Regions from separate parts of the Fictibacillus enclensis genome, predicted to be linked through region 2. Evidence: a T-box and tRNA genes for the amino acid it is inferred to sense, from the RefSeq annotation. Region 2 holds a T-box; the other holds one or more tRNA genes.
What was found. A T-box is a leader RNA that pairs with one kind of tRNA and senses whether it is charged. The one in region 2 lies ahead of pheS (phenylalanine--tRNA ligase subunit alpha), so its partner is inferred to be a tRNA-Phe.

Region 1: it has a tRNA-Phe gene. The T-box ahead of pheS (phenylalanine--tRNA ligase subunit alpha) is inferred to sense a tRNA for this amino acid. The anticodon was not compared.

What each region holds. Positions count from the first base shown of each region.
Region 1 covers NZ_CP126109.1:819,507-834,181, reverse strand. The annotation lists gene lepB (signal peptidase I) at 1-8, opposite strand, end outside; gene QNH15_RS04495 (PrkA family serine protein kinase) at 184-2,079, opposite strand; gene trmL (tRNA (uridine(34)/cytosine(34)/5-carboxymethylaminomethyluridine(34)-2'-O)-methyltransferase TrmL) at 2,500-2,973, opposite strand; gene QNH15_RS04485 (amidase domain-containing protein) at 3,046-3,933, opposite strand; gene QNH15_RS04480 (methylated-DNA--[protein]-cysteine S-methyltransferase) at 4,017-4,556, opposite strand; gene queG (tRNA epoxyqueuosine(34) reductase QueG) at 4,617-5,762, opposite strand; gene QNH15_RS04470 (B3/B4 domain-containing protein) at 5,851-6,513, shown strand; tRNA gene QNH15_RS04465 (tRNA-Leu) at 6,935-7,019, opposite strand; tRNA gene QNH15_RS04460 (tRNA-Leu) at 7,052-7,140, opposite strand; tRNA gene QNH15_RS04455 (tRNA-Cys) at 7,155-7,229, opposite strand; tRNA gene QNH15_RS04450 (tRNA-Gly) at 7,248-7,322, opposite strand; tRNA gene QNH15_RS04445 (tRNA-Gln) at 7,328-7,402, opposite strand; tRNA gene QNH15_RS04440 (tRNA-His) at 7,409-7,484, opposite strand; tRNA gene QNH15_RS04435 (tRNA-Trp) at 7,489-7,562, opposite strand; tRNA gene QNH15_RS04430 (tRNA-Tyr) at 7,592-7,675, opposite strand; tRNA gene QNH15_RS04425 (tRNA-Thr) at 7,756-7,831, opposite strand; tRNA gene QNH15_RS04420 (tRNA-Phe) at 7,840-7,915, opposite strand; tRNA gene QNH15_RS04415 (tRNA-Asp) at 7,939-8,014, opposite strand; tRNA gene QNH15_RS04410 (tRNA-Met) at 8,018-8,094, opposite strand; tRNA gene QNH15_RS04405 (tRNA-Val) at 8,252-8,327, opposite strand; tRNA gene QNH15_RS04400 (tRNA-Glu) at 8,397-8,471, opposite strand; tRNA gene QNH15_RS04395 (tRNA-Ser) at 8,488-8,578, opposite strand; tRNA gene QNH15_RS04390 (tRNA-Asn) at 8,585-8,659, opposite strand; rRNA gene rrf (5S ribosomal RNA) at 8,671-8,786, opposite strand; rRNA gene QNH15_RS04380 (23S ribosomal RNA) at 9,097-12,035, opposite strand; rRNA gene QNH15_RS04375 (16S ribosomal RNA) at 12,254-13,801, opposite strand; gene QNH15_RS04370 (nucleotidyltransferase-like protein) at 14,077-14,675, opposite strand, start outside.
Region 2 covers NZ_CP126109.1:3,286,297-3,300,971, forward strand. The annotation lists gene polX (DNA polymerase/3'-5' exonuclease PolX) at 1-755, opposite strand, end outside; gene QNH15_RS17270 (CvpA family protein) at 822-1,361, opposite strand; gene zapA (cell division protein ZapA) at 1,362-1,643, opposite strand; gene rnhC (ribonuclease HIII) at 1,783-2,727, shown strand; gene pheT (phenylalanine--tRNA ligase subunit beta) at 2,784-5,213, opposite strand; gene pheS (phenylalanine--tRNA ligase subunit alpha) at 5,227-6,261, opposite strand; T-box leader at 6,301-6,540, opposite strand; gene QNH15_RS17295 (TrmH family RNA methyltransferase) at 6,612-7,376, opposite strand; gene sspI (small acid-soluble spore protein SspI) at 7,510-7,716, shown strand; gene QNH15_RS17305 (dUTP diphosphatase) at 7,751-8,236, opposite strand; gene QNH15_RS17310 (TVP38/TMEM64 family protein) at 8,336-8,926, opposite strand; gene QNH15_RS17315 (cytochrome ubiquinol oxidase subunit I) at 9,085-10,431, shown strand; gene QNH15_RS17320 (cytochrome d ubiquinol oxidase subunit II) at 10,453-11,478, shown strand; gene QNH15_RS17325 (DUF1294 domain-containing protein) at 11,484-11,741, opposite strand; gene rplT (50S ribosomal protein L20) at 11,811-12,170, opposite strand; gene rpmI (50S ribosomal protein L35) at 12,207-12,410, opposite strand; gene infC (translation initiation factor IF-3) at 12,436-12,939, opposite strand; ribosomal protein L20 leader region at 13,005-13,127, opposite strand; gene thrS (threonine--tRNA ligase) at 13,501-14,675, opposite strand, start outside.

The sequences.
Region 1 (14,675 bases), 2.5 Mb from region 2:
GAACTCATCCTTTCACTTCCTTTTTGTTAGCGTATAGTATTAATTTACCACTATAGTTTATCATATTACAAGGTATTCTCCTCCTGTTTGGTTTTTATTCTTATGTGTAATGTGTTCTGCTCACAACCTTTTTAAAGATAAAAAAACGCATCCCATTTTTACAAAGGGATGCGTTTTTTACAGTTACCGGTTTAACAGGCTTCCTACATATCTCAGGAGTTCATTCGCTGATGTCGTATTATACCCATGCTCATCCACGAGACGGGCGATTACTTCATTCACCTTTTTCAGTTGTGCTTCATCCGGTGTTTTTGAGGATGTTGTAATCTTTACCACGTCTTTTAGGTCAGCAAACAGCTTTTTCTGAATCGCTTCTCTTAACCGTTCATGAGAATTATAATCGAATTTCTTTCCTTTTCTGGCATACGCTGATATTCGGATCAATATTTCTTCCCTGAAGGCTTTCTTGGCATTTTCAGAGATCCCGATTTGCTCCTCAATGGATCGCATGAGTTTTTCATCCGGGCTCATTTCTTCACCTGTGAGCGGATCTCTCAGCTTGTTTTTGTTGCAATAAGCTTCAACGTTGTCGAGGTAATTGTCCATCAGTGTCTTGGCAGACTCCTCATAAGAATAAACAAATGCTTTTTGAACCTCTTTCTTGGCAATCTCGTCATATTCTTTTCGGGCAAGAGAGATAAAGTTAATAAAGCGTTCTTTATCCTCTTTCGTAATGGACGCATGATGATCCAGTCCATCCTTCATCGATCTGAGCACATCCAGTGCGTTGATGGAAGTTATCTCTTTGCGGATGATGGCAGACGAAATCCGGTTGATGACATACCGCGGATCAATGCCGCTCATGCCTTCATCGGCAAATTCTTTTTGAAGATCTTCGAGATCAATATGATTATAACCTTCCACGATTTCACCATCATACAGCCTCATTTTCTTGATGAGGTCCATGCCCTGCTTCTTGGAATCCATCAAGCGGGTAAGTACCGAGAAAATGGCCGCCACCCGAAGCGCATGAGGAGCAATATGAACATGGGACATGTCACTTTCTTTAATCATTTTTTCATAAATGCGTTCTTCTTCCGAAACCCTCAGATTGTAAGGGACACCCATTACGATAATTCTCGAATGAAGAGCTTCATTTTTCTTGTTGGCGATAAACGAACGGTATTCCGATTCATTGGTGTGGGCCACAATCAGCTCATCAGCCGAGATAAGGGCAAAACGTCCTGCTTTAAAGTTGCCTTCCTGCGTTAATGATAAGAGATGCCAGAGGAATTTTTCATCACACTTCAGCATTTCCTGGAATTCCATCATCCCCCGGTTGGCTTTGTTCAGTTCTCCGTCAAAGCGGTAAGCGCGGGGATCCGATTCTGAACCGAACTCTGCAATGGTGGAAAAATCAATGCTGCCGGTTAAGTCGGCAATATCCTGTGACTTCGGATCGGACGGACTGAACGTTCCAATCCCTGTCCGTTTATCCTCGGAAAAAAAGACTCTCTCCACTATTACATCTTCAATGCAATTGCCATATTCCTTTTCAAGCCTCATAGTGTTCAACGGGGAGAGGTTGCCTTCAATTCGAATGCCGAATTCCCGGTAAAAATCGTCTCTCAAATGATGCGGTATGAGGTGCAGCGGATCTTCGTGCATCGGACAACCTTTAATGGCATAGACTGCCCCTGACTCTGTTTTCGAATAATCTTCCAGACCCCTCTTAAGCATGGTGACAATGGTGGATTTCCCTCCGGAAACTGGCCCCATCAGCAAAAGTATCCTTTTTCTCACGTCCAGCCGTTTGGCTGCAGGATGGAAATACTCCTCCACCAGCCGCTCGATTGAATCTTCAAGTCCAAAAATCTGGTTGTTAAAAAAGTTATACTTCTTGGTTCCGTTCACTTCCTCTATTCCAGCATCTTTAATCATATTATAGACTCGGGAATGAGCGGACTGAGCGACATAGGGACGTTCCTTTAAAATCTCAAGGTATTCTCCGAAGGTACCTTCCCAGGCAAGACGCCTCTCTTCTTCACGGTGCAATTGGATTTTACCTAAAATATCCATGTGTACCCCCTTGCGTAGTGTTTGCATCCTTCGTTTGTTAATCTACTTTATGCGAGGATGTCCCCAATCATTCAACTTGTTTTATGAATTTCGCAGGATTGCCGTATTGCCACAGAATTTAATGAATGATAGTGGTTTTAGTATGGGTATGATACGAGTTGAAGAAATAGTCTTTTCTTTTTGTGGCTGTGTTTGCCGTTGTACGATGACAGCGGTTTCGTTATAATAAAGGAAGATACGGAACCATTACACCAAAAGGAGGAGACCGCATGAGTTTTATCCTGATATTAGGAGTTATGCTTACGTTCTTGACCGCCATTTTCACTGCGGGATACAATGATAATCCTGGAGCCAAATAATCAGTACATATAAAAAAACGCCCCGAGCCCGGGACGTTTTTTTATTTATTTCACCAGCAGCTTATGTGAGCGCCGGAAAACCTTGCTGGCGCAATGCTTCATAAATTAAGATGGCGGCTGTATTGGAAAGGTTCAGCGACCGGATGTTATCATTCATCGGCAGCCTGAAACAATATTCCTCGTTTGCCTTCAATAATTCATCCGGCAATCCGGTTGTCTCCCGGCCAAATACAAAAAAGTGATCCCTGGCCGGCGCGCTGTAATCCATATCGGTATACCGCTGCTTTCCAAACTTTGTAATATAGTAAAACAATCCTTCCGGAAACCGTTCAAACAGTTCTTCCAGCGAATCATAGTAATGAACATTTACATGTTCCCAGTAATCAAGACCTGCACGCTTTAGCTGTTTGTCATCCGTTGAGAAGCCAAGCGGCCGGATCAGATGCAGTGAAGTGCCTGTTCCCGCACATGTACGGGCAATATTCCCTGTATTCGCCGGGATCAGTGGCTGATAAAGAACTACATGTAAACCCAAAACTCTCACCTCGTATACTAATATCTTCATTATTATAGCACTTTTATGAAGAATTAGCCCTGAGGTGGAACTTTACGTAATATGAAAGAACTTATATTTAATTTTCGGAGTATAAGCCGTAGAGTCTTCATACCTCCAATACCTCATCCGGCTGTCCGTGGAATGGGCATTTACCAGCGGCTCGCCCGAAGAATCCTTCCCCACGACAATGGTGGTATGCTGCCAGTGACCGTCGCCGTCAAAATCATAGCAAATAACATCACCCGGGATGAGCTGGCTCGCAGAGGATTTCTCCCTCGCCTGGAGGGTTGCCTTTGATCCGCTTAAATACCACCGCATGGCGTTGGCCACTGTCCAACTGTAGCTCCAGTCATGATACTTAAACCACCACCCTTTGGAACGTGTCCCGTGATGGGCCATGGGAATGCCTCCCCCCGCATGAAGGCACTGGGAGATATAGTTTGTACAATCAACATCAAATGACTTGTAAGCTGGATTGTAGGTATTCCACCATCGCTCGGCATACCGTACCGCTGCAAGCCGATCGTACGAATGCTTTCGCGGTTGAGGCGGATCCGTTTCCCTTTCGATCTTCACTTTTTCTTTATGCTTCCCTTCAGGATTCAGCAGCTGGTCGCTGATCAGCACGTCGTCTTTAAACACAGCCCGCCTCTGCTGGATCCACTCCTCAACATAAAAATCGAATCCATGCCGGATTAAATTGCTGAAGTGAAGTACATAATCCACCTGTCTCGTATCATTAAAAACCGAATGCCTGAGAACCTGCGCCTCCACATTATTATTGACAAGAACCGCATTCCTTTCATGCAGTGCCTGTTTTTTCCTTGCAAAGCTTTCCCTTTCCTCCATCGGAAGCTGAACACTATCACTCCAGTTCTCATTGACCATCCAGTCGGTCAGCTTTTGGACATAAAATTTGAGATGTTCCAGCCAGTTCATATGGCACCTCCACTGCTGCAAAAGTAACGTACTATTACCATATGAATCAGAGCCAAAAAAAAAGAACCGTCATAATAAACGGTTCAGGAAGACTTAGGTATAAAGTTTTGAAGCTCGATGTTTAAAAGAAGCTCTTTTTTATCCAGACCCCCGCCGTAACCGACCAGGGCACCATTGCTCCCTACCACACGATGACAAGGAATAATGATCGGAACTGGATTTTTATTGTTTGCACTGCCTACAGCTCTTACTGCTTTGGGTGCACCAATTCCTTGAGCAATGTCTTTATAGGAACATGTGGCACCATAGGGAATTCCCTTAAGCTCCTCCCACACTTTAATCTGAAAAGGAGTGCCATATAAATCCAAAGGAATAGTAAACTGTTGGAGATTCCCGCTGAAATAACTCGCAAGCTGATCAACAGCCGGTTTGAGTTCTTCCGGTGAATGGATCAGTTCCCCCTTAAGATAGTGCTTTGACATCCAGGATTGAAGGGATGGTAAATTTTCTTCAAGGCTCCCAAAGTCAATCCGGCAAATGCCGTTTTGTGTAGTGATCACAGTCAGGGGGCCAATGGGGCTATCCATTTCCTCGTAAGAGAATAAGGTTTTGATATTACACATAAAAATCCCTTCTTTTATTTTCTTGGTTTCTATACTAACGGACATGCAGTTGCGATGCGATTAGTGTATGCCTTGATTTTGAATCATTTGAAGGCCTTTGTTGATCTCAGCTGCCACATTTCCGTCATTTTCTTGTTCTTTCGCCGAAATAAGCTCGTTTTCCGCCGCCTCTGAGCCTATTTTACCGAGTGCCCAGGCAGCGGTTCCGCGAATAACGGGCCTTTGGTCCTCCTTCATGAGCTGCGCCAAATCTCCGACAGCACTGGTATCCTTAAAATGGGCAAGCGCAATGATGGCATTTCGTTGAATCGGCTTTTTCCCCCTCCAGGAACCAGACACATGGCCGAACTTCTCCTTGAATTCCCGGTTGCTCATCTTCAGTAGCGGCTTTAATAAAGGTTTTGCAATTTCAGGATCCGGCTCCATTTCGGGATGAAGGTGAAAATCTTTTCCTTTATTTTTAGGGCAGACCGTTTGGCATGTATCACAACCATACAACCGGTTGCCGATCTTTTCACGATATTGATCAGGAAGAAAATCCTTAGTTTGTGTTAAAAAGGCGATGCATTTGTTCGAATCGAGCTGTCCCCCTTGTACGAGAGCGCCCGTAGGACAAGCCTCCACACAGATGTTGCAATCTCCGCATTGGTCTGTGATGGGCGTATCAGGCGGAAGATAAACCGTCGTCAGCATCTCTCCCAAATAAACATATGAACCAAACTCCGGCGTAATGGTTGCGCAATTTTTTCCGCTCCAGCCAATTCCGGCACTTTCTGCCACCGCACGATCAGACAGTTCGCCGGTATCCACCATCGACACAGAACGGGCATACGGGGCTTTTTCAGCGATAAATGCTTCCAGCAGCCTTAATTTCTCACGCAAAATATGATGGTAATCCACACCCCAGGAAGCTCTGCAAAATATTCCTCTTCTCGCTTCCCTTGTACTTTGTGGAGCATCTTTCATCCTGGAAGGATAAGCAAGAGCAATCGAGATGATGGTGTTCGCTCCCTCAAGCAGCAGCTGGGGATTCGTCCGTTTCTCGATATCTTTTTCTTCGAATCCAGATTGGTATCCGTGGTTCTGCTGTTCCTTAAGCCTTTCCTTCAGTTCCGCAAAGACATCCGCGGCAGCAAACCCAATCTTGTCGATACCAATTGATTTACTATATGCAAGGAGTTCTTCTTTTAACTGGGCGCCTGTCATGACTGCACCTCCTTTCTCCTTAAATGGATGATTTCATCTATGGTAAACTAACTATAAAATACAGCTATAAGATAAGGGTGAAAAGTTGATGATTAAACTGGCAGAGGACATAAAAAAGCTTGTTCCTTCCTTTAAAATGGGCGTAATACTATATCATGATATCGTGATTGAAGAATCACCGCAAATGCTAAAAGGCAGATTCCAATTATTTCTTGAATCCCTGAAACTAGATGCTCTTGAAAAGGCTGCGGCCGACCACCCGGGTATACAGGAATGGCGTCAGGTCTTCAAAAAGCTTTCCATGGATCCGTCCCGCTACAGACCTTCCTCTGAAGCTCTCCTGCGCCGTGTATATGGCGGCAAGGACGTAGCACTGGTCAATTCGGCCGTTGACGTAAATAACTTCTTTTCCCTTCAATATGGTATACCTTTAGGGATTTATAATGCAGATGGGGTCCATGGAGACGTTGAAATTAAAATAGGAGCTCCTGGAGATCAATATGAAGGGTTAAACGGTCGTTTAATGAACATGGAAGGGAAACTTCTGTCAGCAGACGAAAACGGCGCATTTGGAAGCCCTATCGTCGATTCCAAACGCACCATGACAGGAGAACAGGTCAAAAATGCCCTCCAGCTCGTTTACCTCAGACCCTCCATGGCGGACGATGAGGCCCAAAAACTGCTATCAGCGATCGAGAAAATGTTTGTTCAAATCAACGGCGGTTCCTCTGAATCCTATCTCATCCAATAAAAAAAGCGCAGGACTTCATTTAAAACGAAGTCCTGCGCTAAAACCTACAACTGCCTTGATACCAATATAGTCAGCGTGTATTAAAAATATGACAACCTTCCATTACTTTTTATGAAATCAAGAACATAAAGGTCCGCAAATATTGAAACACTCTGTTCCACTGATTGTCGTTTCTGCCCCTATTGTTCCGATTGGATATTGCTGGTCCAATGTAATGGAGAACGTGAAAGTTGGCTGGCTTAGGGCAAACATATTTATGTTGTTTCTTATTCATCAACCATCGATCACTCTTTCAAATTCGTTTACAACCAGTACATTCAAACAATGAAAGATGGGAGACGGCATATGTGAGGTAAGAAGATTGTCCATTTAAGCAAAAAAGACTCCTTACAAATGTAAGAAGTCTTTGATAGTTATGTAATGGTACCGGTGGTCGGGGTCGAACCGACACTCCCGAAGGAACACGATTTTGAGTCGTGCGCGTCTGCCAATTCCGCCACACCGGCATGTGAAAAGTAAAGCTGGCAGTGTATTTAATTGGTGCCGAGGGCCGGACTCGAACCGGCACGGTAGTCACCTACCGCAGGATTTTAAGTCCTGTGTGTCTGCCAATTCCACCACCCCGGCTGGGTGGTATGTAGTGGAGGCGGCAACCGGATTCGAACCGGTGGATAAGGGTTTTGCAGACCCTGGCCTTACCACTTGGCTATGCCGCCATTTAAAGATCATATAATTGGAGCGGAAGACGGGATTCGAACCCGCGACCCCAACCTTGGCAAGGTTGTATTCTACCACTGAACTACTTCCGCATATATGGCTGGGCTAGCAGGATTCGAACCTACGAATGACGGAGTCAAAGTCCGTTGCCTTACCACTTGGCTATAGCCCAATCATATGGGGCGACCGATGGGAATCGAACCCACGAATGCCGGAACCACAATCCGGTGCGTTAACCACTTCGCCACGATCGCCATATGGCAGGGGCAGTAGGAATCGAACCCACACCAAAGGTTTTGGAGACCTTCGTTCTACCTTTAAACTATGCCCCTAAATCAAAATAAATGTGCTAAAAATTAGATGGTGGAGGGGGACGGATTCGAACCGCCGAACCCAAAGGAGCGGATTTACAGTCCGCCGCGTTTAGCCACTTCGCTACCCCTCCATGAGAGACAAAACCTATTTTAATACATATCCATGTATTCTTCAAGAGGAAATTTCTTACACTTTGAACAAAAAGGATAGTGGTGCCGGCTAGAGGACTTGAACCCCCAACCTACTGATTACAAGTCAGTTGCTCTACCAATTGAGCTAAACCGGCGCCAAAAATGGTGGCTCGAGACGGAATCGAACCGCCGACACGAGGATTTTCAGTCCTCTGCTCTACCGACTGAGCTATCGAGCCAAAACTTCTTATTAAAGATAAAATGGCGGACCCGACCGGGATCGAACCGGCGATCTCCTGCGTGACAGGCAGGCATGTTAACCGCTACACCACGAGTCCATTTGGTTGCGGGGACAGGATTTGAACCTGCGACCTTTGGGTTATGAGCCCAACGAGCTACCAGACTGCTCCACCCCGCGATGATATTAAGGTTACGGACGATGTGTCCGAGTATGAGGAACTCTTCCTCTACCAGTATTTTCTTTGAAGTGTATGCGTCGAGTTTACTCGCAGCTTAATCGTGCTGTAGCGCTCGTTGCTCCACCCCGCGATGATAATCAATATATTAAGATAAAATGGTGGAGGATGACGGGTTCGAACCGCCGACCCCCTGCTTGTAAGGCAGGTGCTCTCCCAGCTGAGCTAATCCTCCGAAAGGTTTATATGTATAAGTTTTTTTCTTCGAAAAAAACATGGTTGTTTTCATTTTCATGAAAAAACTTGGTGACCCGTACGGGATTCGAACCCGTGTTACCGCCGTGAAAGGGCGGTGTCTTAACCGCTTGACCAACGGGCCGTATGTTAAGTAATTATGGCGGAGAGCAAGGGATTTGAACCCTTGATACGCGGTTAACGTATACACGATTTCCAATCGTGCTCCTTCGGCCACTCGGACAGCTCTCCATATAATGGCTCCACAGGTAGGACTCGAACCTACGACCGATCGGTTAACAGCCGATAGCTCTACCACTGAGCTACTGTGGAATAATATATATGCCCGGCAACGTCCTACTCTAACAGGGGGAAGCCCCCAACTACCATCGGCGCTGAAGAGCTTAACTTCCGTGTTCGGTATGGGAACGGGTGTGACCTCTTCGCTATTGCCACCAGACATATATCGGTTTGTGATCAACGGCGATTTGCTTCGTCAGCTTCACTCCTCCTCTTCCTCATGTACGGTAAGTACACTCCGGAGAGTCGTCGTTTTGCTTCCTTGAATCTCTTGTCGCTGACAAACCTTTTGTTTTTGAGGCATATTCCCTCAAAACTAGATAACTTCATCCAAACTTACTGATAACGTCCAGCTTCATGAACCATATCCTCGAGGTCGTTTCGTCCCTTCCGACGAACACCAAAACCGTGTTCTTGTCAGGGTCTCCAACGCTTGTCGGATATAAGCGGTTCATTCCGCTTTTGTTTTTAAGGATAAGCCCTCGACCGATTAGTATCTGTCAGCTCCACGTGTCACCACGCTTCCACACCAGACCTATCAACCTCATCATCTCTAAGGGGTCTTACTCACTTGACGTGATGGGAAATCTCATCTTGAGGGGGGCTTCATGCTTAGATGCTTTCAGCACTTATCCCGTCCACACGTAGCTACCCAGCTATGCCCCTGGCGGAACAACTGGTACACCAGCGGTGTGTCCATCCCGGTCCTCTCGTACTAAGGACAGCTCCTCTCAAATTTCCTGCGCCCGCGACGGATAGGGACCGAACTGTCTCACGACGTTCTGAACCCAGCTCGCGTACCGCTTTAATGGGCGAACAGCCCAACCCTTGGGACCTACTTCAGCCCCAGGATGCGATGAGCCGACATCGAGGTGCCAAACCTCCCCGTCGATGTGGACTCTTGGGGGAGATAAGCCTGTTATCCCCAGGGTAGCTTTTATCCGTTGAGCGATGGCCCTTCCATGCGGAACCACCGGATCACTAAGCCCGACTTTCGTCCCTGCTCGACTTGTAGGTCTCGCAGTCAAGCTCCCTTGTGCCTTTACACTCTGCGAATGATTTCCAACCATTCTGAGGGAACCTTTGGGCGCCTCCGTTACGATTTAGGAGGCGACCGCCCCAGTCAAACTGCCCACCTGACACTGTCTCCGAACCGGATCACGGTTCCAGGTTAGAATTTCAATACAGTCAGGGTAGTATCCCACCGACGCCTCCATCGAAGCTGGCGCTCCGACTTCTCAGGCTCCTACCTATCCTGTACAAACTGTACCAAAATCCAATATCAAGCTGCAGTAAAGCTCCATGGGGTCTTTCCGTCCTGTCGCGGGTAACCTGCATCTTCACAGGTACTATAATTTCACCGGGTCTCTCGTTGAGACAGTATCCAAATCGTTACACCTTTCGTGCGGGTCGGAACTTACCCGACAAGGAATTTCGCTACCTTAGGACCGTTATAGTTACGGCCGCCGTTTACTGGGGCTTCAATTCAGAGCTTCTCCCCTAAGGGATAACCCCTCCTCTTAACCTTCCAGCACCGGGCAGGTGTCAGCCCCTATACTTCGCCTTGCGGCTTCGCAGAGACCTGTGTTTTTGCTAAACAGTCGCTTGGATCTATTCACTGCGGCTCTCTCGGGCGATAAACCCTACCAGAGCACCCCTTCTCCCGAAGTTACGGGGTCATTTTGCCGAGTTCCTTAACGAGAGTTCTCCCGATCATCTTAGGATTCTCTCCTCGCCTACCTGTGTCGGTTTGCGGTACGGGCACCTCTTTCCTCACTAGAGGCTTTTCTTGGCAGTGTAGGATCAGGGACTTCGGTACTGTAATTTCCCTCGCCGTCACAGCTCAGCCTTCACGATTGCGGGATTTGCCTCACAATCAGCCTAACTGCTTAGACGCGCATTTCCATTCGCGCGCTCTCCCTACCTTCCTGCGTCCCCCCGTCGTTCAAACGGAAAGGAGGTGGTACAGGAATTTCAACCTGTTGGCCATCGCCTACGCCTTTCGGCCTCGGCTTAGGTCCCGACTAACCCTGAGCGGACGAGCCTTCCTCAGGAAACCTTAGGCTTTCGATGGACAAGATTCTCACTTGTCTTTCGCTACTCATACCGGCATTCTCACTTCAAAGCGCTCCACCAGTCCTTCCGGTCTGACTTCACCGCACTTCGAACGCTCCCCTACCACTGTACCTGACGGTACAATCCATAGCTTCGGTGATACGTTTAGCCCCGGTACATTTTCGGCGCAGAGTCACTCGACCAGTGAGCTATTACGCACTCTTTAAATGGTGGCTGCTTCTAAGCCAACATCCTGGTTGTCTGGGCAACTCCACATCCTTTCCCACTTAACGTATACTTTGGGACCTTAGCTGATGGTCTGGGCTGTTTCCCTCTTGACTACGGATCTTATCACTCGCAGTCTGACTCCCGCGGATAAGTCTCTGGCATTCGGAGTTTGACTGAATTCGGTAACCCTGTGGGGGCCCCTAGTCCAATCAGTGCTCTACCTCCAGGACTCTAGCCGCGAGGCTAGCCCTAAAGCTATTTCGGGGAGAACCAGCTATCTCCGTGTTCGATTGGCATTTCACCCCTACCCACACCTCATCCCCGCACTTTTCAACGTGCGTGGGTTCGGGCCTCCATTCAGTGTTACCTGAACTTCACCCTGGACATGGGTAGATCACACGGTTTCGGGTCTACGACAACGTACTATGGCGCCCTATTCAGACTCGCTTTCGCTGCGGCTCCGCCTTCTCGGCTTAACCTTGCACGTTATCGTAACTCGCCGGTTCATTCTACAAAAGGCACGCTGTCACCCGTTAATGGGCTCCAACTACTTGTAGGCACACGGTTTCAGGATCTCTTTCACTCCCCTTCCGGGGTGCTTTTCACCTTTCCCTCACGGTACTGGTTCACTATCGGTCACTAGGGAGTATTTAGCCTTGGGAGATGGTCCTCCCGGATTCCGACGGGGTTTCACGTGTCCCGCCGTACTCAGGATCCACTCAGGAGGGAACGAAGTTTCAACTACAGGGCTGTTACCTTCTTTGGCCGGCCTTTCCAGACCGCTTCATCTACCCCGTTCCTTTGTAACTCCATGTAGAGTGTCCTACAACCCCAGAGGGCAAGCCCTCTGGTTTGGGCTGTTTCCGTTTCGCTCGCCGCTACTCAGGAAATCGCATTTGCTTTCTCTTCCTCCGGGTACTTAGATGTTTCAGTTCCCCGGGTCTGCCTTCTCATATCCTATGTATTCAGATATGGATACCATCCCATTACGGATGGTGGGTTCCCCCATTCGGAAATCCCCGGATCAACGCTTACTTACAGCTCCCCGAGGCATATCGGTGTTCGTCCCGTCCTTCTTCGGCTCCTAGTGCCAAGGCATCCACCGTGCGCCCTTTCTAGCTTAACCTTTAACACGATCGTAAGATCGTTAAAAATAGTACTAAATCAGCGCACAACTAATGAATTAGTTGGCTTGTTTGGATGTTTCGTTATCTAGTTTTCAAGGAACATGGCCACAACAAATGTGTAACCTTATTATGAATTGAAAGAAACGATGTTCTTTCAAAACCAAACAAAAGCTCAGAGTAAGATTCATGAGGCACCTGAGTGCTCATGTCTCCATAGAAAGGAGGTGATCCAGCCGCACCTTCCGATACGGCTACCTTGTTACGACTTCACCCCAATCATCTGTCCCACCTTCGGCGGCTGGCTCCAAAAGGTTACCCCACCGACTTCGGGTGTTACAAACTCTCGTGGTGTGACGGGCGGTGTGTACAAGGCCCGGGAACGTATTCACCGCGGCATGCTGATCCGCGATTACTAGCAATTCCGGCTTCATGTAGGCGAGTTGCAGCCTACAATCCGAACTGAGAGTGGCTTTTTGGGATTGGCTCGGCCTCGCGGCTTCGCAACCCTTTGTACCACCCATTGTAGCACGTGTGTAGCCCAGGTCATAAGGGGCATGATGATTTGACGTCATCCCCACCTTCCTCCGGTTTGTCACCGGCAGTCACCTTAGAGTGCCCAACTGAATGCTGGCAACTAAGGTCAAGGGTTGCGCTCGTTGCGGGACTTAACCCAACATCTCACGACACGAGCTGACGACAACCATGCACCACCTGTCACTCTGTCCCCCGAAGGGGAAAGCTTGATCTCTCAAGTGGTCAGAGGATGTCAAGACCTGGTAAGGTTCTTCGCGTTGCTTCGAATTAAACCACATGCTCCACTGCTTGTGCGGGCCCCCGTCAATTCCTTTGAGTTTCAGCCTTGCGGCCGTACTCCCCAGGCGGAGTGCTTAATGTGTTAACGTCAGCACTGAGGGTGGAACCCCCCAACACCTAGCACTCATCGTTTACGGCGTGGACTACCAGGGTATCTAATCCTGTTTGCTCCCCACGCTTTCGCGCCTCAGCGTCAGTTACAGGCCAAAAAGCCGCCTTCGCCACTGGTGTTCCTCCACATCTCTACGCATTTCACCGCTACACGTGGAATTCCACTTTTCTCTCCTGCACTCAAGTCTCCCAGTTTCCAATGACCCTCCACGGTTGAGCCGTGGGCTTTCACATCAGACTTAAAAGACCGCCTGCGCGCGCTTTACGCCCAATAATTCCGGATAACGCTTGCCACCTACGTATTACCGCGGCTGCTGGCACGTAGTTAGCCGTGGCTTTCTGGTCAGGTACCGTCAAGGTACCGGCAGTTACTCCGGTACTTGTTCTTCTCTGACAACAGAGCTTTACGACCCGAAGGCCTTCATCGCTCACGCGGCGTTGCTCGGTCAGACTTTCGTCCATTGCCGAAGATTCCCTACTGCTGCCTCCCGTAGGAGTCTGGGCCGTGTCTCAGTCCCAGTGTGGCCGATCACCCTCTCAGGTCGGCTACGCATCGTCGCCTTGGTGAGCCGTTACCTCACCAACTAGCTAATGCGCCGCGGGCCCATCTGTAAGCGTCAGCCGAAACCGACTTTCAAAAAAGAAGCAGGCGCTTCTCGTTATCATCCGGTATTAGCTCCGGTTTCCCGGAGTTATCCCCGTCTTACAGGCAGGTTACCCACGTGTTACTCACCCGTCCGCCGCTAAATCAGAGGAGCAAGCTCCTCGTCATTCGCTCGACTTGCATGTATTAGGCACGCCGCCAGCGTTCATCCTGAGCCAGGATCAAACTCTCCAATAAAGTGTTTGATATAGCTCTTAATGTTTAAAAATAAGAAATTGATGGGATTGTAAAATCCCTGACTTACTCTGGCTTTTGTTTGGTTTTCAAAGAACATTTTGTCGATGCCGCTCGTTTTGGCGACTTTCTTATGATAGCACCTTTGACGAAAGGTGTCAACCACTTTTTTGCTTTGTTTATTTCGTTTATTTGCCGCGTCGTTTCAGCGACAAGTAGTACTATACCATGTTAGTTAGAAAGTGGTCAACACCTTTTTCGAAAAAAGTTGTTCTTTTTTAGAATTTAGTGGTGTAGTGGCGGTGATACAAGTGTTTTCCCTTGGTTTCCTGCCTGATCACATGGATGATTCCCCTTTCGATCAGGTGTTCAAGAAGGACGGTCAGGTCAATAGAATAATCGGCCACCTCATGATGCTCCATTAATTCGGCAACAGACCATTCGTTTTGTTCCTGAAATACGCTCAGCAAATGTCCGGCGCCAAGCTTTGTTTTGGAACTAATGGAGAACTCGCTGGCAATTAAGAGAAGTTCGATCCTTTTTTCAATCGGTTCATTCCCGGTAATAAGTTCTTCATATAGTTTGTAAATTTGGGGCTCAATCACCTTCACCTGATTCCAGACCGTAATTTCCGGGTGAAATCCGCGTTCGATCACAGCCAGACGGGCCAGGTGATGCAAGGCATGCAGAATATGGTTGAATGAATCAAGGTACTGACTGCTGTGGAACAATTCCTTTCCATCGGAAAAACGGCGGAGCAGCTTGCCGAACTCAATGGTTATTTTCTTGGATCGTTCCGGTACGGGAAACTTGTCCAATCGGTCACGAAGCTCCGTAATATATTCGTTTCGGTTAAATAGAACTTTTCCGTTTACAA
Region 2 (14,675 bases):
GCTGTGGCAAACTGCTCTTCGGCGACCAAACGGAAATCAACAGAAACCGGGTAATCATATTGGAGCACGACTGATACCTTCGTATCTCCTTTGGCGATGATTTCGGAAACGTCTTCAAGCTCTATAAGCTTTTCCTTAATAAAAGAAGGTTCGGACACGGCAAGAATAAAGTCTAAATCTTTAATGGTTTCACGGCAGCGTCGCAGGCTTCCAGCCCTGGAAAACCGCTCGACGCCATCGATTTGTGAAAGTTGCTTTTCTATTTTTTCGGCCACGGACAGCATGTAAGCAATGGGCAAACGGTCCGGACGCTTTCCAAGCTCTTCAATGGCCGCAAGAATTTTCTCCTCTGTTTTTGTTCCAAATCCGGCAAGGCCTCTCACTTTTTCCTGTTCACAGGCCTCTTTTAAACTATCAATATCGGTAACACCGAGTTCCTGATAAAGCTTTGATATTTTTTTGCCGCCAAGACCCGGAATTTTGAGCATGGTTAACAGGCCGGAAGGAAGCGTTGCCTGCAATTCTTCAAGTAAAGATGACCTTCCTGTTTCCATAAGTTCCGTGATTACGGAAGCGGTTCCTTTTCCAATCCCTTTTAATTTAGAAGGATCCTCAATCTGCTCCATGTTCCGGTCGTCTGTCTCCAGAGCCTGGGCTGCTTTTCTGTACGCTGAGGTTTTAAATGAGTTTTCCCCTTTGATTTCCATATAAACGGCTATTACTTCCAGCACATTAACAACTTCTTTTTTGTTCATCGGGAATTCCCTCCTTCAATTTGATCGACTCGTACGGTAAAAAAACTTCTCTGCTTGAGAGAAGTTTTATGCCATGTTTTTGCTCCACAAATCTTTTATCGTATCCGAGAAGACCGGGGTGTTTTTTACCATGCTCTGTCCGATGAAGGAATCCTGAAATGCGGTATGAATGGAACCCGATGGTACAAGGGAAGCCACATAAAGCAACAGAAATAAAATCAGGTAGACTTCAACAAATCCGAGAACGCCTCCAAGCCAGCGGTTCACGGTACGGAGCAGCGGCAATTCTGCAATGAAGCTGAGCATGTTGCCGACAATCTGAAGCAATATTTTGGTTGCAAAGAAAAGGAGCGCAAAGGCAATCGCCCGGTAATAAACGTCCTCGAGTGATATGCTGTTCAGGATGGATGACATTGGACTGTCATTTCCAACCGATGGATATGGAATCCAAAGTTTCAGATGCGGTGCCAGATCATCAAAGTACAGATACGCCACCACATATGCAGCAATAAAACCGACGAGGTGGACAACCTGCATGACAAGCCCGCGCTTCAGGCCGATAAAGAACCCTGCAATCAAAAGAACAATCAATATTAAATCTAACATTTATCTATCCTCTTTCCTAATCTGCTGTTGCAATTTTTCCAGCTCTTCTTTAGTCTTTAAGTATTCGTTCATGATGTTAACTGCAGTAAGGACGGCAAGCTGTTTCGTATCGAGCACAGCGTTATATTGCTGGATGTCCCTCATTTTTTCGTCAACCATTGCAGCGACTGAACGAATGTGGCTGGAAGTCTCAGTACCCATTACTGTATATTTTTGACCAAAGATCTCAACGATGGTCCGTTCTCTCATGTTTTCTTCCGCCACAAAATTACCTCCATTCATAGCTCACTTTCTTATAAAAGGATGAAACTCTATTCATTATCTTAACAGAAAGCGAACACTTATGAAAATATTTGTTGTATCATCTGTTAACATTAAAGCAAAATTTTGTAAAACAAATTTAGTGAAAAGGAAAATAAAAATGGCGAACACCGTATTGCAAGCAACTACACAGGAAATCCAGAAGATGAAAGAAGCCTACAAAGCATTCATTCCGGCCGCCTCACCGCCTGGCAGCATTTTTACCGCAAAGCCGCCGGGATGCACCATAACTGCCTATAAATCTGGAAAAGTATTATTTCAAGGAAAGAATGCGGAAGCGGAAGCCCTAAAATGGAACATCAAACCTGCTCCCTCAGCAAGCAAACCAAAGAAGGACAAACCAGCCCATGCCTACGCTCCTCCCGAAAATGTTGGCTCTTTATCCCTCATTGGCAGTGATGAAGTCGGAACCGGAGATTTTTTCGGCCCGATCACCGTGGTTGCATCGTATGTGCCGGAATCCAAGCTGGAACTCCTCAGAGAGCTCGGGGTCAAAGATTCAAAGTTTTTGAATGATCTCCAGATCGTTTCCATTGCCAAAGATCTCTTGCATACCATTCCCTATAGCCTGCTGGTGCTCGACAACCGAAAATATAACGAGTTGCAGGCCAAGGGAATGAGCCAGGGAAAAATGAAGGCTCTTTTGCATAATAAAGCGCTTCTTCATATGCTGGAAAAAACGAAGAATGAAAAAGTGGACGGTATCCTGGTGGATCAATTCTGTGAACCGGGCGTCTACTTCAACTACCTGTCACGGCAATCCACGGTGGTAAAAGATCAAGTGTACTTTGCCACCAAAGGCGAATCCCTGCATCTTTCAGTGGCAGCGTCCTCCATTCTCGCACGCTATGCTTTTATAAACGAAATGGATAAAATCAGTGCCAAAACAGGAATCGAAATTCCAAAGGGCGCGGGCAGCAAAGTGGATGTCAAGGCCGCCGAATTGATTCGCAAACATGGCCCGGATTTCTTGAACGATATCGCCAAGATTCATTTTGCCAACACGAAAAAGGCGATGAATCTGGCACACGGAAAGCGCAACTAGTCTCATTATACGAAAAAACCCGCTGTCTGGTTTCAGACAGCGGGTTTTTTGCAGCATTATTTACGCAATGAGGCACCAAATCGCTCTTCCAGGCTGCGCAGGATATTTTCATGAGCTTTCGTTACTTCTTCATCTGTTAACGTTCGTTCAGGATCGTAGTATTTAAGCGAGAACGCCAACGATTTCTTTCCTTCTTCCATCCGTTCTCCTTCATACAAATCAAACAGGCTGCTTTCCTTCAGCAACTCTCCTCCAGCTTCATGGATGACCGTGTTCAAATCGCCTGCCGGCAGATTTTGATCAACCACTACGGCAATATCCCGAGTGATGGAAGGGAATCGAGGAAGAGTTTGATACACGGTCGGTTCGACACTTGCCCCAAGGAGCTGGTCAAGATCCAATTCAAACACATAGCTTTCATTCAAATCCCATTCCTTCTGGGTTCCCGGATGAATCTGCCCGATGAATCCGACGACAATGCTGTCGAGTTTCACTACAGCTGTACGGCCGGGATGCATGCCTGGAAGGCTCTCAATCTCAAATGAAATTCTGCTGTGCAAGCCAAGCTCTTCAAACAGCCCTTCAAGAATTCCCTTCACAACAAAGAAATCAATTTTCTTCTTCTCACCCTGCCAAGGATGAATACTCCATAACCCGGTCAAAGCCCCGGAAAGATACGTTTTCTCTTCCGGCAAAACGGACAGGGATTGCTCATGGGCAAAAAATACCGAACTGATTTCAAAGATTCCCACATCATCAATCGAACGGTGATGATTATGCTTTAACACTTCGAGAAGCTGAGGAATCAGCGTGCTTCTGAGCGTACTGCGCTCTTCACTCATCGGGTGAGAAACCTTGATGCTGTGCACGTTTTCCTGTTCCTCTGAAAACGTAAAGGCATTGGATTTTTCAGTCGTTGTGAGCGCATAGGTGACAGCCTGATACAAACCGGTTCCTTCCATATAGCGCATCACTTTCCGTCGTGCGGCCTGATATGGTGTAAGCCCGCCAGGACGCCCTTCGCTTAACAGGTAGGTGGTTGGAATTCGGTCATATCCATAAATTCGTCCGACTTCTTCCACAAGATCGGCATCAATCGTGATATCCGGTCTTCTCGTTGGAACGGTAACAACATAGTTTTCACCTTGAACGTCAAATTCAAAGCGAAGACGCTTTAAAATATCGCTGATCTGTTCACCTTCGATCTCGGTTCCGAGCAAGGTGTTAATCCGCGTTTGCGTCACTTCAGCTTTTCCTTCAGAAACCAAACGCTCTCCGGCTTCAACGATTCCTTGTGCCACTTCACCGCCTGCGTATTGGGCCATGAGAGAAGCTGCACGGTATGCCGCATCATATACACGATTTCGGTCGATTCCTTTTTCATAGCGAGAGCTGGCTTCACTTCTCAGCCCAAGATCCTTGGAAGCCGCTCTTACACGGATGCCTTCAAAATAGGCAGCTTCAAGCAATACGGTTGTTGTGTCATCCTGCACCTCGGATGTGGCACCACCCATTACACCGGCAACAGCCACAGGCTCTTTACCATTGGTGATCACCAGGTGATTGGTGCCCAGCTTTCTCTTGGCATTATCAAGAGTAACCATCTCCTCACCGTCTTTTGCACGGCGGACAAGAATCTCCTTGGATCCAAGCCGGTCATAGTCAAATGCATGAAGCGGCTGGCCGTACTCCAGCAACACGTAGTTTGTAATATCCACCACGTTATTGATGGGACGAATTCCTGCTGCAATCAGGCGGTTTTGCATCCATAACGGCGAGGGAGCGATTGTGATATTCTTGATGATCATGGCACCGTAATACGGATTGTCTTCTTTTGCATCGACCGCAACGGATACATAGTCAGATGCTTTCTCTCCCGACGCTTCCACCTGCACTTCAGGAAGGCGTAGTTCTTCATTTAAGATAGCAGCTACTTCATAAGCGACTCCAAGCATATTCAGGCAGTCTGCACGGTTAGGCGTTAATCCAAGTTCCAGAACATAATCATCAAGATTCAGGTACGCCAATGCATCGCTTCCGATTTCCGCGTCGGATGGCATAACAAAGATCCCGCTGGAATATTCCTTTGGCACAAGTTTACCTTCAACGCCCAATTCAGTGAGAGAGCAGATCATTCCATTGGAGGCTTCTCCGCGCAGCTTCGCTTTTTTTATTTTGAAGTTCCCCGGAAGTACTGCTCCCACTTTTGCGACCGGAACTTTCTGGCCGGCCGCCACGTTCGGTGCCCCGCATACGATTTGAACCGGTTCTTCTTCACCGAGGTCAACTTTACATACACGCAATTTGTCCGCGTTTGGATGCTGTACGCATTCCAGCACGAGGCCAACCACCACACCGGTAATCCCTTTATTGAGGGATTCAACGATTTCTACTTCAATTCCGCTTTTTGTTATTTTATCAGCAAGTTCAGCTGCTGAAAGATCAAGGTTTACATAGTCTTTTAGCCAATTATAAGAAACTAACACAACATTCCCCTCCTTATGCCTTTTTAAATTGTTTTAAGAAACGAAGATCATTTGTGTAAAAATGACGGATATCATCAATCCCATATTTCAGCATGGCAATACGCTCAGGACCCATGCCGAATGCAAATCCGGTATATTTTTTCGAATCAAAGCCTGCCATTTCAAGTACGTTCGGATGAACCATGCCTGCTCCAAGAATTTCAATCCAGCCTGTATGCTTACAGATGGAGCAGCCTTTTCCTCCGCATTTAAAACAGGAGATGTCCATTTCCACAGACGGTTCTGTAAACGGGAAGAAACTTGGACGTAAACGGATTTTGCGTTCTTCTCCGAACATTTTTTTCGCAAAGGTCTCCAAGACGCCCTTCAAGTCACTCAAGCGGACATTTTCATCAACAACCAGACCCTCGATCTGCATGAACTGATGGGAGTGTGTCGCATCATCATCGTCCCTGCGGTACACTTTACCGGGCGATATGATCTTAACCGGGCCTCTCCCGTGATGCTTTTCCATTGTTCTCGCCTGAACCGGTGAGGTTTGAGTTCGAAGCAGAATGTCCTCCGTGATAAAGAATGAGTCCTGCATGTCGCGTGCCGGATGGTCTTTCGGAAGGTTTAACGCTTCGAAATTATAATAATCCGTTTCCACCTCAGGTCCTTCAGCCACAGTAAAGCCCATCGTTAAGAAAAGGTCTTCAATTTCTTCAATAACTGCAGTTAACGGATGAGCGTTTCCTTTTCGGACCGGGCGTCCCGGAAGCGTGACATCAATGGATTCTTTTTTCAGCTTTTCTTCAATTACCGCTTGTTCCAGTTCGCTGATTTTTAATTCCAGCGCAGATGTGATAGCGTCTCGGACCTCGTTGGCATAAGCCCCTACGACCGGGCGCTCTTCGGGTGAAAGCTTGCCCATTCCTTTCAATACTTCAGTAATCGGGCCCTTCTTACCCAAATAGGATACTTTAATATCCTGCAATGCTTTTAAATCACTTGCCTGCTCAATTTTCAGCAGTGCTTCTTCTTTTAGTGCTTGTAATCGGTCCTGCATTTTTTCGGCCTCCTTTTGAAAATAAAAAAACCCCGTCCGAAAAGGGACGAGGATTCGCGGTACCACCCAAATTAATCAAGAGAAAAAGGCAAAGCGCCTCTTGTTCTTGTTCACTTCATTTCCATAACGGACTGGATCCGGTTCACCCTACTGACAATTCGTTCAGGCGACTGCTCAGGAGCGAATTCGATAAATTCAACCGTAGAAACACTTTCAGTCAAGGTGCTTCCTCCCTTTACCGGCGAGCTTTTATGTACTACTCTCCATCATTGCATTTGGTTCATGCAGTTGTCTTCTTATTATAGTGGAACATTGATGGCTGTGCAATTGAAATTACGTTTTCCATTCAATTATTGCCGGTTTCTCATGAGTTCATACAGCATGATTCCTGCGGCCACAGCCACGTTTAACGATTCAGCATTCCCAAACATGGGGATGTACACCAATTCGTCTGCCCCCTCTATGCTTTCAAAACGGACACCGCTGCCTTCGTTCCCGACCACAAGAGCGAACGATCCGGATGACTGTACCTCCTGAAGCGGTTTTGCCCCTTTCAGTGCAGACACAAACACTGGGACACCTACCGTTTTGCAATCCGCGATCCATTCGTCCAGACTTCCTTTTACCACCGGCACATGAAACAGTGACCCTTGAGTGGACCGGAGCACTTTGCTGTTATATACATCAACGGTGCCTTCTCCCAGAATAATACCATCTATACCCTGTGCGTCTGCAGTCCTGATGATGGTTCCAAGGTTGCCCGGGTCCTGTACTCCGTCGATCAAAAGATACTTCCCATCTGGTCTCGCTTTTAGAGGCTGTTCTTTCATCCGGCAAACCGCCAACACCCCTTGGGGATGCTCGGTGTCACTAAGCATTTTCATGATTTTCTTCGGCACCACCCATGGGTCCAGAGCAGATACATCCCAATTTTCGGGAAGGATATAGGATTCCTCCACAATCAAATGGGCAATGGGAACGTGATGACGAAGTGCTTCTTCAATCAAATGAGGGCCGTCTATGATAAATTGGCCCGATTTGTCCCGCTCCTTTTTCGTATAGAGCTTTTTCCATTGTTTAACCGATGCATTTTGTTCGGATTCAATCCGTTTCATTCCTCAACCATCCTTTATCACGTTCAACTTTTTTTATTATATCTTCAAAATGATACATAATCCATGAGCTCTTAATAAAAACTAGGAAATAGCAAAAACTTAAATGAACTAAATTGATCCTGAGGTGATAAATATGGATATCGATATCCGTAAGGCAGTTCTTGCAAATGTTTCCGGCAACAATAAAGACCAGCTCGAAAGCACGATTGTGGATGCCATCCAGAGCGGTGAAGAAAAAATGCTGCCAGGGCTTGGCGTATTATTCGAGGTCATCTGGAAAGAATCAGACACCCAGAAAAAAGAAGAATTGCTGTCCACGCTATCAAGCGGCTTAAAATAAACAACATCCCGGGAAATCTCCCGGGATGTTGTTTTTAATAGCCTTCATCCTGCCGTTGATGGTTAATTTGGTTTTTATCCTTGTACCCTTCAATAACCGTTTCTTCCGAAAAACCAAGCAGATCTCCCAGCCCGACGAATTCGGAAAAAAGCGACCGGAACAACGAGATATCTTTTTTCTTCTGAAGCTCTCCAATGTGTTGATAGAGTGACAAAAACTGATCGGTGAGATTATCCCTTTGTAGGGATTCAGCATCATCCATATCCTTTATGCCAAGATCAAGGCCGACCGAAAGAAGAAAATGAAGCCCGTCAACATACTCCTCGAGAATTACTTCAAAGGAGGAAGGAGGCTTTAAGCTCCAGTACTTAAAACAACGCGTTTCGTTTGCCAGCTCTCCCAGTTCAACAAGCAGAGCCAGCAGCCGTTTTTCATAAAGATCCTCATTATGTAACTGATGCTCGTCCACAATTCGCGCATTCAGTGTTTCCTGCATTTCAAATAGTTCTTTAAAACTCACTTGATCCCCTCCTATCGACCCATTATAGCAATCGTTCCTGCAAAATCACAAGGAAGCAAAATACCCGGCAGCCATGCTACCGGGACCCAAGCCTCTCCATTATGCGCTTTTGGCGTTGGATTTTTCTTTTTCGAAAAACTCTTCCCATTTTATGACCCATTCTTTTTTTCGGAGAAGATGGAATAAAACGAGCATGACAGCGGCAATTCCAATGCCCCATACAACAGAAATTTTAAAAATGTAATGCCCAAAGGTGGAATACATAAAAGCCAGAGGAACATTGGACACCGCACTTGCTTTTGTATACTCTTTAAAGCTCTTTGTTAATTCCAGAATCAACAAAGACAGCAGTTGAAAGTGAATGAAAGGGACGAGTTTCAAAATGGCGATCTGTCCAATCGAAAACGGCATGCGTTTCCCCACAATTTTGCGCTTGATCTTCAGGAACCGATTCAGCGTATTCGGCATTTTTTTCAGAAGGCCATAAAACAGCACACTGGACAAGGTAATGCCGATGATCGAATACAGTGTTCCGTAAACGGAACCAAAAAGAACACCTCCGGCCATACAAATCAACCCCACGGGAAGAAAAAGAAACTGTCTCATCAGATGAAGAAGAATAAAAAAGAGCGGAGCAAAAATACCGGCAAACTTCAAAATATCCAGAATCTCTGTGAGCTCATGCTGCATGATCCAACCCTCCTTATCGCCATCATATGACATAAGACGAGCTGTTATTCTTCGGAATTACAGAGACTATGAATATTTCCATTTGGTTTATGACAGGTTAACAATAGAAAAGATGGATTTCTTTAACAATGAGCCAATGAATGAGGAGTGGTTGAACAATGGATACGGTTGTACTTGCCCGGGCTTTTTTCGGAACCTCCCTGGCCTTTCACATTATATTTGCAACACTTGGTGTGGGGATTCCTTTGATGATTGTCATCGCTGAAATTCTTCACCAGGTAAAAAACGACAATGATTATGCCATTATGGCCAAACGCTGGACAAAGGCTTTCGCTGTATTGCTTGGTGTCGCCATTCCGTCCGGAACCATTGTAGGCGTTCAGCTGTCCTTACTGTGGCCCGGTTTCATGGAAATTGTGGGAAAGGTCATCTCCCTTCCCTTTCAGATCGAACTGTTTGCCTTTTTTATTGAAGCACTGTTCATGTCGATTTACGTTTATGCGGCGGACCGCTTGCCCAAGTTCTTTCGCATCATTTCTGTCATTCTCGTTGCGTTTGGTGCCGTAGCTTCAGCCATTTTAATCACGGCGGTCAACACGTGGATGAATACACCCGATGGATTTAAAATCACAAAGGATGGCACCATTTTTGATGTGAATCCCTGGGATGCGTTTTTTAACCCCAGCTTTCTTTCTTCTGCCTTTCACGTATCGGTAACAGCCTATATGACAGGCGCATTTGCCGTCGCGTCGGTCGGTGCCTATAAGCTCTTGAGAGGAAAGTTATCAAAAAATGAATCGGTGTACCATAAAAAGGGGTTTTTGCTGGCAATGATCGTGGGGCTGGTGTTTTCACTGGTTTCCAGCTTTTCCGGGCACCACTCGGCACAAATTTTACACGAGCACTCTCCCGAAAAACTGGCTGCGGCAGAAGGGTTATTTGAAACCCAGCGGTATGCCCCTCTTGCGATCGGCGGATTTACAGATCCAAAAACAGAGGAAGTCAAATATGGAATTGAAATCCCCTGGATGCTGAGCTGGCTGGCAGCGGGAAAATTTGATACGAAAGTAAAAGGATTATATGAATTTCCGAGGGAAACCTGGCCGCCTTTTTATGTACATACTCTGTTCAATATCATGGTGGGGATTGGTTTTCTATTACTCGGTTTGGCTGCTGTTGCCTTGTTTTTCTGGTGGTATTACGGCAAAAGAAAGAAAAGGCCTTTCCCGAAATGGCTATTGTTTCTATTAATTTTTTCAGGTCCATTGTCCATGCTTGGCATTGAATTTGGGTGGATCTTCAGCTGCAGCGGGAGGCAGCCATGGACCATTTACAGAGTTCAGACGACGGCTGAAGCCGCGACTCAATCCCAAAACCTGGCCCCGCTTTTTTTATTGTTCATTGGGCTTTATGTGCTGCTCGGTGCACTGACCATATTGATTCTTACAAGTTATTTCAAACGGAATCCTGTTTCCAAGGAATTCGAAAAATACTCCGGCTATTAAACCGAAGAAAGAGGGATCACTATGAACGAAGAAGTCATTGCCATCCTCGTATTATGGACCTTTATATTCATCTACAGCATCTTCGGGTCCATCGATTTTGGATCAGGTTTTTGGGCCATGGTTTATCATGAGCACCGGACATCCGCGGGGAAAATCGCCAACCGGTTTCTTTCTCCTACATGGGAAATTACAAATGTGTTTCTCGTTTTGCTGGTCGTGGCCTTTGTCGGCTTTTTTCCAAAAGGAGCATTTACGCTGGGAACCGTGCTTCTTATTCCCGTCTCGCTGATCTTGTTTTTGCTGGCGATCCGCAGTGCATTCATGGTGTTCTCCTATTCGGTGCAAGGCTATCGAAAAACCATGTTCTTTATATCAGGAATCTGCGGTGTCTTAATCCCCGCACTGCTGATTACAGTTCTCCCCGTCAGCCAGGGTGGATTTATTTCGGGATTTAACGGCAGAGATGTTCTCCTGATCGGGAAGCTGTTTACCAGTCCATCCCTCTATATGTATATTTTATTCGGGTTAACCTCTGAATTGTTTCTCTCCTCCCTTTTCCTTGCTGACTATTCCAAAGTATCCAAGCAGGAAGGAGCGTACAGGCTCTACAGAGGAAATGCACTGCTGCTTGGACCGTTGACGCTTATTGCCGCCATGGTTACATTAATGGTCCTACAGCCGGAAGCCAACTGGCTGATTGACAATTTGTACGACCAGCGTATGTGGTTTATTCTATCTTTCCTTGCCTTTCTTGTTGGCTATGGATCCTTGTGGTTAAAAAACAGTGAAATGGATATTGCCGGAAAGCCGAGGCTGGCCCTCCTGGCCATCGTTGCACAGTATGGTTTTGCAAGCTATGGTTATGGAATGGCACACCTGCCCTATATTGTCTATCCCGGACTTACGATTTATGATGCCTTTACAGCTAAGGAAACCTTCTACTCTCTTATGATTATGTATGCTGTCGGTCTTGCCATCCTCACACCTGGCTTTTATGTGTTCTGGAGATTGTTCTTAAAAGACAAGCGCTACCTCCAGCAGGAGTAGCGCTCTCATCCGATCAAATATTTTGCCACAATAAATACGTCAACCAGCACGAGCAGAGGGACACCGATCTGGAAGCTCGTGTGTTTTGTTTTATGGCGAAACTGAATCATGCCTGCCCAGATGCCCGCCGCTCCACCGATGATGGCAAACAGCCACAGGCGCTTTTCAGGAGTGCGCCACTTTCTCGCTTTTGCCGCTTCTTTATCATGATGCATCAGCCAGAAAGCGAGCACATTGACCACTATCAAGTAAATATAAATCATGGAATAAATCCTTTCTGTTACAGCAAAAGCCATTTTCTAGTTTTAGAAAATGGCTTTTGGGTGCTTAACTTATGCGTTTAGGCTGTCTTTTGCTTTAGAAGCAAGTTCAGCGAATGCTTTTTCGTCTGTAACTGCGATTTCTGCAAGCATTTTACGGTTGATGTCGATGCCTGCAACTTTAAGACCGTGCATTAAACGGCTGTAAGAAAGACCGTTTGTACGAGCTGCCGCGTTGATACGAGTGATCCAAAGTTTACGGAAATCACGTTTCTTTTGACGGCGGTCGCGGTATGCATACATAAGAGATTTGAAAACTTGCTGTTGAGCAACTTTAAATAACTTATGTTTGGATCCGAAATAACCTTTAGCTAATTTTAATACTTTTTTACGACGACGACGTGACACATAGCCACCTTTTACTCTTGGCATTTTAAAACCCTCCTAGATATATACGATCAGTTATTATTATTTCTTCTTGTAAGTCAATAGTGTACGGATACGTTTGTAGTCTCCGCTTGTAACAATCTTCGCTTTACGAAGTTTACGTTTCGCTTTTGTAGATTTGTTAGCGAACAAGTGGCTTGTGTACGCGCGTCCACGCTTAAGTTTACCTGTTCCAGTCTTTCTGAAGCGCTTTGCAGCACCTTTATGTGTTTTCATTTTAGGCATGATTGGATTCCTCCCTGGTAAGTAATTATTTTTCGGTTGTTGGTGCTAAAATGAGGAACATGCTTCGGCCTTCCATTTTAGGTCGGACTTCGATCGTAGCAACGTCTTCACATTCTTTAGCAAGTTTTTCAAGCACAGTTTTACCGATTGAGGAATGCGTAATCGCACGGCCCCTGAAACGAATGCTTGCCTTCACTTTATCGCCTTTTTCAAGGAACTTACGCGCATTTTTCAGCTTCGTATTAAAATCATGCTCCTCAATCGTTGGGCTCAAGCGAATTTCTTTGGTCGTAACAATCTTTTGATTCTTACGGGCTTCTCTTTCTTTCTTCTGCTGTTCAAACTTAAACTTGCCATAGTCCATAATTCGGCATACTGGCGGTTTTGCAGTTGGAGCAACAAGCACAAGATCAAGATTAGCGTTTGCCGCAATATCAAGAGCTTCATGACGTGTTTTAATCCCTAGCTGGCTGCCATCAGCCCCGATAAGTCTTACTTCACGAGCACGGATGCCCTCATTGACAGACATGTCCTTACTAATAGTAAGTCACCTCCAAGAATTTGTGTGAGTCAGTTCCACTCAGCGTTTTGTAAACAAATAAAAAAGCGTCGGCGCATACTGCACCCACACTACCTCAATCATCTCTGAAAGTTCGGTTGACCAGCCAACTGCTTTTGCGTTGAACAGGTGAGAAGCGGGTGCTTCTGCTTTGATTCGAAACTCAACTATTTAATTACCTAAGTTAATATACCATTGACAAGCACCACTTGTCAACTGACGATCTTGTTTTTAACAACAAAAATTATTTTACAGCATATCGGAGAGTTTGGCAAGGAGTATCTTTTTAAAAAGCTGCACACCCATTGAGGGGGTTGATCTTCGTTACAAGTGACTCGCTTTCCGCGGGCGGGCGCTGAGCCTCCTCGTCGCAAGCTCCTGCGGGGTCTCATCTGTCCCGCTTATCCCGCTGGAGTCTCGCCACCTTGCACTTCGATCAACTAATCAATGAGGCACTTAAAAAATTCCTCACGCCAGTAAATTTAGAAGGACAAAAAAAGAACTGCGAATCACTTCGCAGTTCTTAAAATGTTAGCCTCTTTTGTTTACTTGTGCCAGGATGCTTTCTTTGAATGACTCAAAAGCTACGGTTTCGGACTTTTGCTCTCCGTATTTACGCACGTTCACGGTCTGGTCGGAAATCTCCTGATCACCGAGTACGAGCATGTACGGGATTTTCTGCATTTGAGCTTCACGGATCTTGTAGCCGAGTTTCTCATCACGGTTGTCCACTTCCACACGGATACCTTCTTCAAGCAGCTCTTCGCTCACCTTTTTCGCATATTCTTCGTGTACAGAAGAAACCGGAATGATTTGAACCTGTACCGGAGCCAGCCATACAGGGAATGCTCCCTTGTATTCTTCAATCAAGAAGGCAACAAAACGTTCCATCGTGGAAACGACACCGCGGTGAATAACGACTGGGCGGTGATCCTTACCGTCACGACCTTTATACGTGAGGTCAAAACGCTCAGGCAAATGGAAATCAAGCTGAACAGTGGACAGCGTTTCATCTTTTCCAAGCGCTGTTTTCACCTGTACATCGAGTTTCGGGCCATAGAACGCCGCTTCGCCTTCCGCTTCAACATAATCAAGATTCATGTCTTCCATTGTTTCTTTGAGAAGCGCCTGAGCTTTTTCCCACATCTCGTCATTGTCCACGTATTTCTCTTTGTCTTCAGGATCGCGGTAGGACAGACGGAACTTGTAATCCGTAATGCCAAAATCCTTGTATACTCGCTGAATAAGTTTTACCACACGGATGAACTCATCCTTCAATTGGTCCGGGCGGGCAAAGATATGAGCATCATTCAGTGTCATGGAACGGACACGCTGAAGGCCAGCCAAAGCTCCGGACATTTCATGGCGGTGCATGGTTCCGAGTTCTGCGATACGAATTGGCAGATCGCGGTAGCTGTGCATGCTGTTCTTAAACACCATCATATGGTGCGGGCAGTTCATCGGACGAAGCACGAGCTGTTCGTTATCCATTTCAATCGCAGGATACATATCTTCCTGATAATGATCCCAGTGGCCGGAAGTTTTATAAAGCTCTACGCTTCCAAGGTGAGGAGTGTACACATGGTCATAACCAAGCTTTACTTCAGTATCCACGATATAGCGCTCAATGATGCGGCGGATGGTTGCTCCCTTAGGCAGCCATACTGGAAGACCTTGTCCGATTTTTTGAGAAATCGTAAAGAGAT